Regions from separate parts of the Senegalia sp. (in: firmicutes) genome, predicted to be linked through region 2. Evidence: predicted binding sites of a transcription regulator. Region 2 holds the regulator's gene; each other region holds the start of a gene.
The links. The regulator Rex, encoded in region 2, represses fermentation and respiration genes when NADH is low (regulators of the CRP and FNR family bind a similar motif). The targets are predictions, from matches to a motif close to ATTGTTAANNNNTTAACAAT.
Positions count from the first base shown of each region.

Region 1: the regulator Rex is predicted to act here: its motif matches at 2,406-2,425, upstream of ACTHUW_RS02315 (acetyl-CoA C-acetyltransferase).
Region 3: the regulator Rex is predicted to act here: its motif matches at 1,901-1,920, upstream of prdC (proline reductase-associated electron transfer protein PrdC).

Region 1 is NZ_JBQCYD010000005.1:45,254-49,554, forward strand. Features, by position in the region: gene ACTHUW_RS02305 (LCP family protein) at 1-589, opposite strand, end outside; gene ACTHUW_RS02310 (hypothetical protein) at 694-942, opposite strand; gene ACTHUW_RS02315 (acetyl-CoA C-acetyltransferase) at 1,189-2,367, opposite strand; gene ACTHUW_RS02320 (3-hydroxybutyryl-CoA dehydrogenase) at 2,479-3,324, opposite strand; gene ACTHUW_RS02325 (short-chain-enoyl-CoA hydratase) at 3,343-4,122, opposite strand; gene ACTHUW_RS02330 (ABC transporter ATP-binding protein) at 4,298-4,301, opposite strand, start outside.
Region 2 is NZ_JBQCYD010000065.1:224-4,524, forward strand. Features, by position in the region: gene ACTHUW_RS11905 (sigma 54-interacting transcriptional regulator) at 1-1,596, opposite strand, end outside; gene ACTHUW_RS11910 (redox-sensing transcriptional repressor Rex) at 1,638-2,267, opposite strand; gene abc-f (ribosomal protection-like ABC-F family protein) at 2,483-4,301, shown strand, end outside.
Region 3 is NZ_JBQCYD010000029.1:10,374-14,674, forward strand. Features, by position in the region: gene prdR (sigma-54 dependent transcriptional regulator PrdR) at 1-1,603, shown strand, start outside; gene prdC (proline reductase-associated electron transfer protein PrdC) at 1,961-3,244, shown strand; gene prdA (D-proline reductase (dithiol) proprotein PrdA) at 3,284-4,301, shown strand, end outside.

The sequences.
Region 1 (4,301 bases), on a different contig from region 2:
AGTATCTCACTTCTTTTTTGCCATCTGGATAAAAATAATCATATTTCATCCTTAAGGGAACATCCATTTCTACCCCACCTAAGGATTCAACTATATTTTCTACTCCATCATAAGAAATCGTAGCATAATTATCTATAGGTACTCCTAATATTTCTTCTACAGCTTCCATTGTTTTTTCTGCTGCCCTTTCATGTCCTTTTTTTAAATTTCTTATATATACTGCATTGAGTTTTCTATGATCTGCACTGTCATATCCTTGCTCATGATACTGGGTATCTCTTGGTACAGATATCATATCAATTCTTTTGGTTTTAGGATCAAAACTTGCAAATACAAGTGTATCACTTCTACCTTCCGCTTCTATTCCAATCAGTAATACATTTAACCTATCACTATTTGCTATTGCTTTTTCAAAAGCTGGCAAATTTTCTATTTCTTCCTGAGTATAATCACGCATAGGATGATCACCTCTTTTGTCATTTGCATTTGCTGTGTCATCGAAAAAATTAAAATAAGTATATACTCCTGCACCCATAACTATAGTAAAACATAATAGTGCAATTGAAAACACCTTCAAAAAATATTTCATATTTTATCTCATCCTTTATATTTATCCATCATAAGTTCACAAAATTATTATACCATATATATTAAGATATATTATTATTTTTTTATTACAGTTTAGCTTTATTTTTAAAATTCTTCTTCAATTATATGAATCATATTATCAAATACCATATCAACCCTTTCATCTTTTATACAATTTTTTTCTATTTGAGATTTTAAAATTATCATAAATTCTATTAAATAAGCCTTCATATTTATTTCTTTTTTCCTTGACTCACTCATACTTTTAAACCAAATCATTTTATTTTTAAATATAGTATATCTTTCTAATTGAATTATAACTTTTAAGGCCTCTATAGTATCATTAGCAGCCATAAATATCAATTCATCAGGAGAAGAAGGATATTCATTAAAGTATTTTTTATTCTTAGCTTCTTCTTGAGTACATTATATTATCTTTTCTTTATTTATATCTATACATTTAACTAATTCTTCCTTATCCACGAAATCATCCCCTTAATATCTTTTCTTATTATTAACTATATAATACTTTTAGAAAATTTAAAACATAAAAAAAGACATTACCCAAATTAATTTGAGTAATGTCTTTTAAATAGATTACTATCTTTCTACTATAAGTGCTGTTCCTTGTCCTCCACCTATACATAATGTTGCAAGTCCTCTTTTAGAATCTCTTTTTTGCATTTCATATAATAATGTTATAAGAATTCTAGCACCACTTGCTCCTACTGGATGACCTATTGATATAGAGCCTCCATTTACATTTACTTTTTCTATATCTATTTCTAAATCTTTAACTACTGCAAGAGATTGAGCTGCAAAAGCTTCATTTGCTTCTATTAAATCTATGTCTTCTATAGTTAAGTTAGCTCTTTCAAGTGCTTTTTTAGTAGATGGCACTGGTCCATATCCCATTATCTTTGGATCAACACCTGCTGAAGCATATGATTTTATAGTTGCAAGAGGTGTAAGTCCTAATTCATCACATTTCTCCTTGCTCATTACTACAAGTACTGCTGCTCCATCATTTATTCCTGATGCATTTGCAGCTGTTACTGTACCATCTTTTTTAAATGCTGGACGAAGTTTTGAAACCTTTTCTTTTGTAATCCCTGGTTTAATAAATTCATCATCAGAAACTACTATAGCATCTCCTCTTCTTTGAGGTATTTCCACTGGTACTATTTCATCTTTGAATCTACCTTCTTTTTGAGCCTTTTCTGCTCTATTTTGGCTTGTAACTGCAAAATCATCTTGCATATCACGAGTTAAATTCCACTCATCAGCTATATTTTCTGCTGTTATTCCCATATGAATATCATGGAAAGCATCAACTAAAGCATCATTAAGCATGCTATCAACTAAAGTGCCATCTCCCATTCTTTGGCCCCATCTTGCCTTAGGAAGTAAATAAGGAGCATTACTCATGCTTTCTGTTCCTCCTGCAATTATAATATCTGCATCACCTAACATGATAAATTGTGCTGCCATGCTTACTGTTCTAAGTCCTGAACCACAAACCTTATTTACTGTAAGTGCTGATGTAGTATTTGGTATTCCTGCATTTATAGCAACTTGTCTAGCTGGATTTTGTCCAAGACCTGCTGATAACACATTACCTAATATTACTTCATCTACCATTTCTGGTTTAATTCCTGCTCTTTTCATTGCTTCTTTAGTTGCTACAACTCCTAGATCTATTGCTGATAATTTTGATAAAGATCCCCCAAAAGATCCTACTGGTGTTCTAGCTGCTCCTACTATTACTACTTCTCTCATTTATATTTCCTCCTAGTTTAGTTTAATTTAATTTAATTTAAGTTAATTAATTAACAACTTCTTTAAACAAGTAGAACCTCGCTTTTATAAGCAAGGTCCAAACATTATTTCTTATTTATTATAATCATAAAATCCTTTTTTAGTCTTTCTACCTAACATATTACCTCTAACCATTTTTCTTAGTAATGGATGTGGTCTATATTTAGAATCACTAAATTCTTCATATAAGACTTCCATGATTGCAAGACATACATCAAGACCTATTAAATCTCCTAATGCCAATGGTCCTATTGGATGGTTAGCTCCTAATTTCATCGATTCATCTATATCTTCTTTAGATGCAATTCCTTCTGCAAGTATACCAACAGCTTCATTTATCATAGGAACTAATATTCTATTTACAACAAATCCAGGAGCTTCTTCAACTTCTACTGGAGTTTTTCCAAGCTCTTTAGACATTTCAACAATTTTTTCCTTTGTTTGATCACTGGTTGCTATACCTTTTATAACTTCTACCAATTTCATTACTGGTACTGGATTGAAAAAATGCATTCCAATTACCTTTTCAGGTCTATTTGTAGCTGAAGCTATTTCTGTTATTGAAAGTGAAGAAGTGTTTGAAGCAAGTATTGTTTTTTCATCACAAACTTCATCCAATTCTTTAAATATTTTTTTCTTTATATCCATATTTTCAACTGCTGCTTCTACTACTATATCTGAATCTTTAACATCATCATTAGAAAGCGTACCACTAACTCTTTTCATTATTTCATTTTTTTTATCTTCAGATATTTTTTCTTTTTTTACTAATCTATCTAAGTTTTTAGATACAGTATTTATACCCTTATCTACAAATTCTTGCTTTATATCTTTTATAACTACATCATAACCATTTTGTGCAAAGGCTTGTGCAATTCCTGATCCCATTGTTCCTCCACCAATAATCGTTGCTTTCATACATCTACCTCCTACAATTTATTTGTTTTTAAAATTTGGTTTTCTTTTTTCTATAAATGCACTCATACCTTCTTTTTGATCTTCTGTTGAAAAACATATTGCAAATAAATCTTTTTCTATCTCTATTCCTGTTTCAATATCTGTTTCTATTCCTCTATTGATAGCTGTTTTTGAATATTTTACAGCAATTGTTGCATTGGAAGCTATTTTTTCTGCCATCTTCATTGCTTCATCCATCAAATCTTCTTTAGAAACTAATATGTTTACAAGTCCTATCTTTTCTGCTTCTTTTGCATCAATCATATTACCTGTAAATATCATTTCTTTAGCTTTAGCTGCTCCAACTATTCTTGAAAGTCTTTGAGTACCACTAAATCCCGGAGTTATTCCAAGACCTACTTCCGGTTGACCAAATTTAGCTTTTTCTGATCCAATTCTTATATCACAAGCCATAGCAAGCTCACATCCGCCCCCTAATGCAAAACCATTTACAGCAGCTATAACTGGTTTTTCTATTAATTCTATCTTTCTAAAAACTTTAGCACCAAGGTTTCCAAACTCCCTTGCTTTGGCTGCAGTCTTTTCTTTCATTTCTACAATATCAGCTCCAGCCACAAATGATTTACCTTCACCTGATAATATTATAACGTTTACATCATTATCATTTTTCAAATCCTCAATTGCTTTATCTATCTCTATTAAAGTTTCTGTGTTTAAGGCATTTAACGCTTTGGGTCTATTAATTTTAATTATAGCTATACTTTCCTTTTTTTCTAAAATCAAATTATTAAAATCCACATTACCCCTCCTCATATTCTCTTAACTTAAATTGATGCAAATATTATGCCAAGTAAGAACTTACATGTAATATAGCATCTCACCCATATTTAGATTTCTTGTATAAATCATATGTCCTACAATTCATACACTTGTATAAAATAATATACACTATAAATTTATAGTGTATATTATTTTAA
Region 2 (4,301 bases):
AAAACTAGTTTCTTCATTTTTTTCAATCTTACCTCTAATATATTCAGGTAAATGCATCACTTCTATTTCACAACCAGAATCAACTATATTTATTGCTCTTTCTAATATATTTTCCAGTTCACGTACATTACCAGGCCAATGATAAGTTTTGAGTATATTTCTAGCATCTTCTGATATACCTTTTACATACTTACCGACATCACCCTTATGTTTTTCAAATAATACATCTATTAAAATATCTAAATCTTCTTTTCTTTCTCTTATAGGTGGAATTTCAAGTTTTATTACATTTAATCTATAGTATAAATCTTCCCTAAATTCTCCATCTACTATCATTTTAGCTAGGTCTCTATTAGTTGCAGCTATTACCCTTACATCTATTTGATAATTAGTATTTGAACCTATAGGTTCAACTTCTTTTTCTTGTAAGACACGAAGGATTTTTGCCTGCATATTTAAAGGCATATCTCCTATTTCATCTAAAAATATGGTTCCACCATCTGCTAATTTGAATTTACCTATTTTTCCACCTTTTTTTGAACCAGTAAATGCACCTTCATCATAACCAAATAATTCAGATTCTAATAAATCAGCAGGAATTGCAGCACAGTTCATCTTTATAAAAGGCTTTAATTTTCTAGGACTAGCATTGTGTATAGAATGAGCAAAAAGTTCCTTTCCAGTTCCACTTTCTCCAACTATAAGTATTGTAGAATTACTTTTAGATGCTTTTTGAGCAAAAGATTTAACCTTATTCATAGAAGGACTATTTGATGGAATATTTTCAAATGAATACTTTGCCCTTCTTTCCTTTATAAGTTCTTTCTTATAGTATTTTAATTCATCTTCCATACTATTTATTTTTTTTGCAAGAGTATTTACTTGATTTATATCCCTAAACATGATTTTTCCCATAACACCTATTACTTTGCCATCTTCAATTATTGGGATTCTCATTGCTACAATTTTATGTGTCCCTATTTTTTGTATCTCACCTATTTCAGATTCACCTGTATCAAGTACTATATGAAGTCTAGTGTTTTCAATTACATCAGTAACATCTTTACCTATGACTTCATCCTTATCTACATTCAAAAACTTTGCATAAGAATTATTTATCATATTTATTTTTCTATTTTCATCTATAAGTACAATACCATCATATGCATTGTTTAATATTGTTTTTAATGTTCCTGTCAAGTTTTTTTCTGTATTAAGTTTTTTGTTTATTATATTATTTCTATTATGGTAAGCTTTTAATAAATCTGTATTTGTAACTATCCCAACTAAATTATTCTTATCATCAATAACAGGAACTCTTCCTATATTCATATCAAACATCTTTTCAGTATCTTCATAGTCATGAATACATTTAATATCTCTAGTCATTATACTTTTAACTTTTTCTTTTATATCTATCTTTGAAATAGCTTCATACAAACTTTCTTTGGAAAACAAACCTACTAGTTCATCCTTGTCATTTAATACAGGTAATCCATCTACCTTATTATCATTCATTATTTTTACAGCTTGAACTATTTTTATATCTTCTTTTATAGTTATAGGATTTTTACTCATTACATCTCTAACTTTCATGATTACCTCCATATTAGAAAGGACCATCTATTAGATGGTCCTTAATTACTTCCCTTTAAAAGATAGGATAATGTGAATAAACTTTCATTTAAATGTACATTTTCAACAGTTACATGGTCTGGAACCTTTAAATCTGCTGGAGCAAAATTCCAAATCCCTGTAATGCCAGATTCAACTAGAATATCTGTTGTTTCTTGGCTACCTTCTTTAGGTGTACATATTATACCTATTTCAATATCATTTTCTTTGATGAAATCTGCCAATTCTTTTGTATCCTTTACTTTAACATCTCTTAATTCCATGCCTATTGCCTTAGGACTTTTATCAAATATCCCTAATATTTCAAATCCAGAATCTGAAAATCCCCTGTAATTTGCAATAGCTTGACCTAAATTACCTGCACCTATAAGTATAGAACGATATTTCTTATCTAGACCTAGTATCTTCCCTAGTTCATTTTGTAAATCCTCTACATTATAGCCATAGCCTTGCTGACCAAAGCCACCAAAGTTATTTAAATCTTGTCTTATTTGTGAAGCAGTAAAATCTGTTAATTTACTTAATTCTTTTGATGAAATCCTTTTAATATCATTATCTAAAAGCTCAGAAAGATATCTATAGTATTTTGGTAATCTCCTTATTACAGCCATTGAAACATTCTTGTTTTTCATTCTTATCCCTCTCAATTCTTCATTTTATTATGTGTCAATTATATAACATGTCGTCAATATTCGTCAAATTTCACATAGTAATCATTATACTAGATTTTTCAAACTTAATCAAAATTTTATCACTTTAATACTATACCCATCTTTCTACCTTTTTAAAATCTGTACTTAAAAATAATTATCATATATAATAGAATGAGAAATAAGGAGTGAAATTTATGATAATTTTATCGGCTAGTAATATAAACAAATCATATATAGGTGATTTAATATTAGAAAATATATCATTTGTAGTAAAATCACAAGAAAAAGTGGGACTAGTAGGTTTAAATGGTGCTGGTAAAACTACATTGTTTAAAATATTGATAGATGAAATCTCATTTGATAGTGGTAGTATCCATATTGCAAATGATACTAAAATAGGTTATTTAAAACAAAATACATTATTTGATAGTAATAATTCAGTATATGATGAAGCTTTAAATGTATTTGAATATATTATTGAATTAGAAAAAACTATAAGAAACTTAGAAATAGAAATTAGTGAAAAAAGCCAAGATGATACTTTTGATATAGAAGAACTTATGAACAAGTATTCTAGACTACAAGAGGAATTTAGCGAAAAAAATGGATATGGCTATAAAAGCGAAATCAGAGGAGTCCTAAAAGGCCTTGGTTTTTCCGAAGATGAATTTGATAAACCAATAAACAATTTAAGTGGTGGACAAAAATCAAGAGTTTTACTTTCAAAATTATTACTTAAAAAACCGGATCTATTATTACTAGATGAACCCACCAACCATTTAGATATAGATGCTATAAATTGGCTTGAAAAATATATAAAAGAATATAATGGTGCAGCAATCATCATAAGTCATGATAGATATTTTCTGGATTCTACCGCTTCAAAGATCTTTGAATTAGAAAATAAAAAATTAGAAATATATAATGGTAATTATAGTACTTATATGAAAAAAAGAAAAAAGAATCTTGAATTGCAAGCCAAAAATTATGAAAATCAACAGAAGGAAATTAAGTCTGAAAAAGAAAAGATAAAGCAATTATCCCTAGGTGGAAAAAGAGCTATAAGACAATCTAAAAGCAGAGAAAAAATGTTAGATAAAATAAATGTATTAGATAAACCTACATCTTTAGATGGACGTTCTAAAATAAGATTTGAACCCAAAGTAAAAAGTGGAGATGATGTATTAAAAATCAAAGAAGTATCCAAATCCTTTGAAGAAAATAAATTATTTGAAAATATATCCTTTGATATTTACAGAGGAGAAAAAGTAGGATTAATAGGTCCAAATGGTGTAGGAAAAACTACTCTTTTTAATATTATATTAAACAAAGTGAAGGTAGATAGTGGCCTAGTAAATATTGGTCACAAGGTAAATCCAGCATATTATGATCAAGAGCAAACAAATTTAAATACATCAAAAACAATTGTAGATGAAATTTGGGATGAAAACCCTCTTTTTGACCATTACACTATAAGGAGTTTACTTGCAAGATTCTTATTTACAGGAGATGATATATTCAAGGAAATTTCTACCTTAAGTGGTGGAGAAAAAGCGAGGCTTACTCTTATGAAATTAATGCTCTCAAAAGCTAATCTATTACTCATGGATGAACCTACAAACCATTTAGATATAGATTCAAAAGAATCATTAGAAGATGCACTTATAGATTATACAGGTACTCTCTTTGTAATAAGTCATGATAGATATTTCCTAAATAAGGTTACAGATAAGATATTAGAATTAAGTAGTGATGGAGTAGAAGAATTTTTAGGAAATTATGATTATTATATAGAAAAAAAGAATAGGGTTAAAAATGAAGATGAAGAAATAGAGACAAAAACTAAAACAGAGATGAAAAATGAACAAAAAAAACAAAGAGAAAAATTACGCCTACAACAAAAAAAGAAAAAAGAAATAGAAAAGATAGAAAAAACTATTAATGATTATGAAAAGAGATTAAATATATTAGAAGAAGAAATGTGCAATGAGGAAGTTTATTCAGATCCTGATA
Region 3 (4,301 bases), on a different contig from region 2:
ACAAGGTGTTATAACTTTATCTGATATATCTCTTATATATCAAAATATATCTGATAATATAATATTAAATAAATTTTTAGTCAAAAAATTTATATATGTTTCTAAAAATGAAACACTATCAAAGTGTAGAAGTATAATGATAAAAAATAAAATTGGAAGATTACCAGTTATAGAAAATGATAAAATTATAGGGGTAATAAGGGCAGAGGAAATAAGAGATTACTTTTATATGAATTTAGAAAAAATGGGTCAAACTCTACATCACATAGTAAATAATATTCATGAAGCTCTTTGTTTAATAGATACCAAAGGAAAAGTTATGATATGGAATAAAAATGCTGAGGATTTATATGATATAGCTAAGGAAGAAATAATAGGAAAAAATATAAAGGATTTTTTTCCGGATTCAATAAACTCTAAAGTACTAGAAACAAGAAAAGAAATGACTAATACCTACCATACCCCAAAAAAGAATTATAGGGTTGTTGTCAATGCCTTACCTATATTTATTAAGGGTGAATTTGAAGGTGTATTAACAACTGATAGAAACATAACTGAAGTTACAAGTCTATCTGATGAATTAAAAAAAGCTAATAATACATTGAAATTTTTAGAAAGTGAATATAAGAGACTTAAAAGTGATGATTTTGGAAATGTAATAGGCAGAAGTCCTAAAATAATAGAAAAAATAAAAATTGCTAAACAAGTTGCAAAAACTCATATTTCTGTATTAGTGAGTGGAGAAAGTGGTACAGGAAAAGAAGTTTTTGCTAAAAACATTCATGACTATAGTGGAGTTAGTGGTCTATTCATACCAGTAAACTGTAGTGCTATACCAAATGAACTTTTTGAATCTGAATTTTTTGGTTATGATGAAGGAGCATTTACAGGGGCAAGTAAAAAAGGAAAGATGGGTTTTTTTGAATTGGCTAATAATGGGACCTTATTTTTAGATGAAATTGGTGAATTGCCACTATTTATGCAGGCAAAATTACTCCGAGTTTTACAAGATAATAAATTTAGTCGAGTTGGAGGAGAAAAACTTATAAATACTAATGTTAGAATAATTTCAGCTACCAATAAAAGTTTAGTAGATATGGTTGATAAAGGAAACTTTAGAGAAGATCTTTTTTATAGGTTGAATGTAATTGAAATTGAACTACCACCATTAAGAGAGAGGAAAAATGATGTGGTCTTATTAATACATTATTTTTTGAAAGAATTAGCAGAAAAGAACAATAAAAAAATACCCAAAATAAGCTCAAATGTTTTAGAAATTCTCAAAAAATATAATTGGAAGGGCAATATTAGGGAGCTTAAAAATACAGTTGAGTACCTTTTGGTACTATCAGCTAATGATGTTATATATGAAAATATGTTACCACATCATATATTAGATGAAGTGGGCGATTATAAAAAAAATATTAAAGATGATATTATTAAATCATTTGACTTAAATAAATCTATAGAAGAATTAGAAAAAAAACTGATAAATGAAGCATTAAATGAAAGTCAGGGAAATAAAGCAAAAGCATCAAAATTACTTAAGATACCTAGAAGTACTCTTCATTATAAAATTAATAACTATGGTATTGAAAGATAAAATATACCTTCAAACAACTAGTGTCAATATACTGACTCTAGTCTAAAAACTGACACTTTGAATTATTCCTAATCTTAATAATACAATGTTAATATATCAATGTTTTATAGATTTAATTAAAATAATTATAGATAAAAACATGTCAATAACCTGACTAACCGAAAATTCTATATTTGATATTAAAAATATTTTTAGTATTAAATATAGAATAAGTTGGACTATTACTTAGTTTGATGATATGATATAAATGTTGGCATGCTTATTGCTTTATATAAAGAATGTATGTTTTAAAGCATAAAAGTTAATGTTTTAACATAATTGCAAATTAAATTTAAAATGCTAAGGAGGTGGCAAAGAATGAATGTTGAATTATTATTAAGGCAACACGTTGGTGCACCATGTAATCCAGTTGTTAATGAAGGCGAAGAAGTGAAAAAAGGCCAATTAATAGCTGAACCAAATGGGCTAGGTGCCAATATACATTCAAGTGTATATGGAAAGATAACAAAAATTACAAGTGAAAGTATTATAATAGATGCATATGATGATCAACCTGAAGAATATGTAAAGCTCAGCGAAACTGATGATAAACTTGAGTTAATTAAAGAAGCTGGGGTAGTAGGAGCAGGAGGAGCAGGATTTCCAACTCATATTAAATTAAATATAGATTTAGATGGCGGATATATGATTGCTAATGCTGCTGAATGTGAACCGGATCTTAAGCATAATATAAAATTAGTAGAAGAAGATCCAGAAATGATAGTTAGAGGCGTTAAGTATGGTATGGAACTTACAAATGCTTCAAAAGGCTATATTGCTATAAAGTCTAAGAACAGAAAAGCAGTTGAAGCCCTAGAAAAAGCATGTAAAGATGAAGAAAACATTGAAGTGAAATTCTTATCAGATATGTATCCATCAGGTGATGAAAGAGTAATAATAAGAGAGTTATTAGGAATAGAATTAGAACCTGGTGAATTACCTTCAAAAGCTAATGCGGTTGTAGATAACGTAGAAACATTGAAAAATGTTGTAATAGCAATTGAGGAAAGAAAGCCTGTAATCACAAAAGATGTTACTGTAGGTGGTAGAGTTAAGGAAGCAATAGATGGAAATGCTATACTTGATGTTCCACTTGGAATGCCTGTAATTAATTATATAGAACAAAATGGAGGATATATTAAACCTCATGGAGAAATTGTTCTAGGAGGACCATTTACAGGTAAACATGGAGAAGAAAATTCACCAGTAACTAAAGTTTTAGGTGGTATTTTAGTAGCTATGCCTTTTCCTAAGGAAAAAAGAAAAATAGGCGTTATAGAATGTGAATGTGGAGCTCAACTAGATAGACTAGAAGAAATAGCTGAAGGAATGGATGGAGAAATTGTAACTTCTACTAAATGTAATAGAATGGAAGAAGTGAATGGTAGATATAGATGTAATTTACCAGGCATATGTCCAGGTCAAGCAGAAAAAGTGTTTTATCTTAAAAAACACGGTGCAGAAGCTATAATAATTGGAACATGTGAGGACTGAACTAACACAGTGATGAAAGTAGCTCCTAGGTTAGGAGTGCCAGTGTATCATAGTACAGATCATGTTTTAAGAGCAACAGGTCACAGATTATATAGAAGAAAAAAATAATAAATGAAATATATATTTTTGTAAAGGAGGATATTATAAATGTCAATTACGAATGAAACTGCGAAAGAGCATGCTAATGACAAGGCCATAACTTGTTGTAGAGTAGAAGCTGGAGTAGTAATCCAACCTTCTAATTTAGAAGACCCTAACTTAACTCCAGATTTAGAAGCATCAGGATTGTTAGAGATTCCAGAAAATGCATTAAGAATTGGAGAAGTTTTAGGTGCTAAAACAACTCAAGTTATCGATGCTTTAACACCATTAACTTCAGAGGTGTTAGAAGGAATCACTGAAATGGAGAAAGAAGAAAGTAGTACAGAAGAAGAGGTAGAAGAAGAAAAGACAGAGGCTGTTAAAGAAGTTGAACCTGTTGAGTCAGTAAATCCTGTAGAGAGTTTTTCTGGAGGAAGTGTAAAAATCCATATAGGTGAAGGTAGAGATATTAATCTTGAAATCCCACTTTCTATAGCAGGAAGTGTTACAAGTACATCTGCTAACCAAGTACAAGAAAATTCAACTAATAGCACTCAAAATACAAGTCCAGAAACTAAGGAAGAACCAAAAGAAAAAGTCTTAAGAAAACTTATGAGAAAGCATTTCTTTATAGATAAAGTGGAATTAGGAAAAGAGACAAAAATAGAAAATAATACACTTTATATTAAAGAAGATATTTGTAAAGATGCTTTAGAATCTGAAGAATTAGTAGTAGATATTAAATTAGACATCATTACTCCAGATAAATATGATGTTTATAGTGAAACTATAATGGATGTTCAACCAATTGCTACTAAAGAAGAAGGAGAACTTGGTGAAGGAGTAACAAGAGTTCTAGATGGAGTAGTAGTTATTGTAACAGGTACTGATGAAGATGGAGTTCAAATAGGTGAATTTGGTTCTTCTGAAGGTGCATTAGATAGAAATATCATGTGGGGAAGACCTGGATCTCCTGAAAAAGGTGAAATCTTCATAAAAACTGAAGTTAAAATAAAATCAGGTAAAGGTATGGAAAGACCAGGACCTATGGCTGCTCACCGTGCTACTGATGTTATAACTCAAG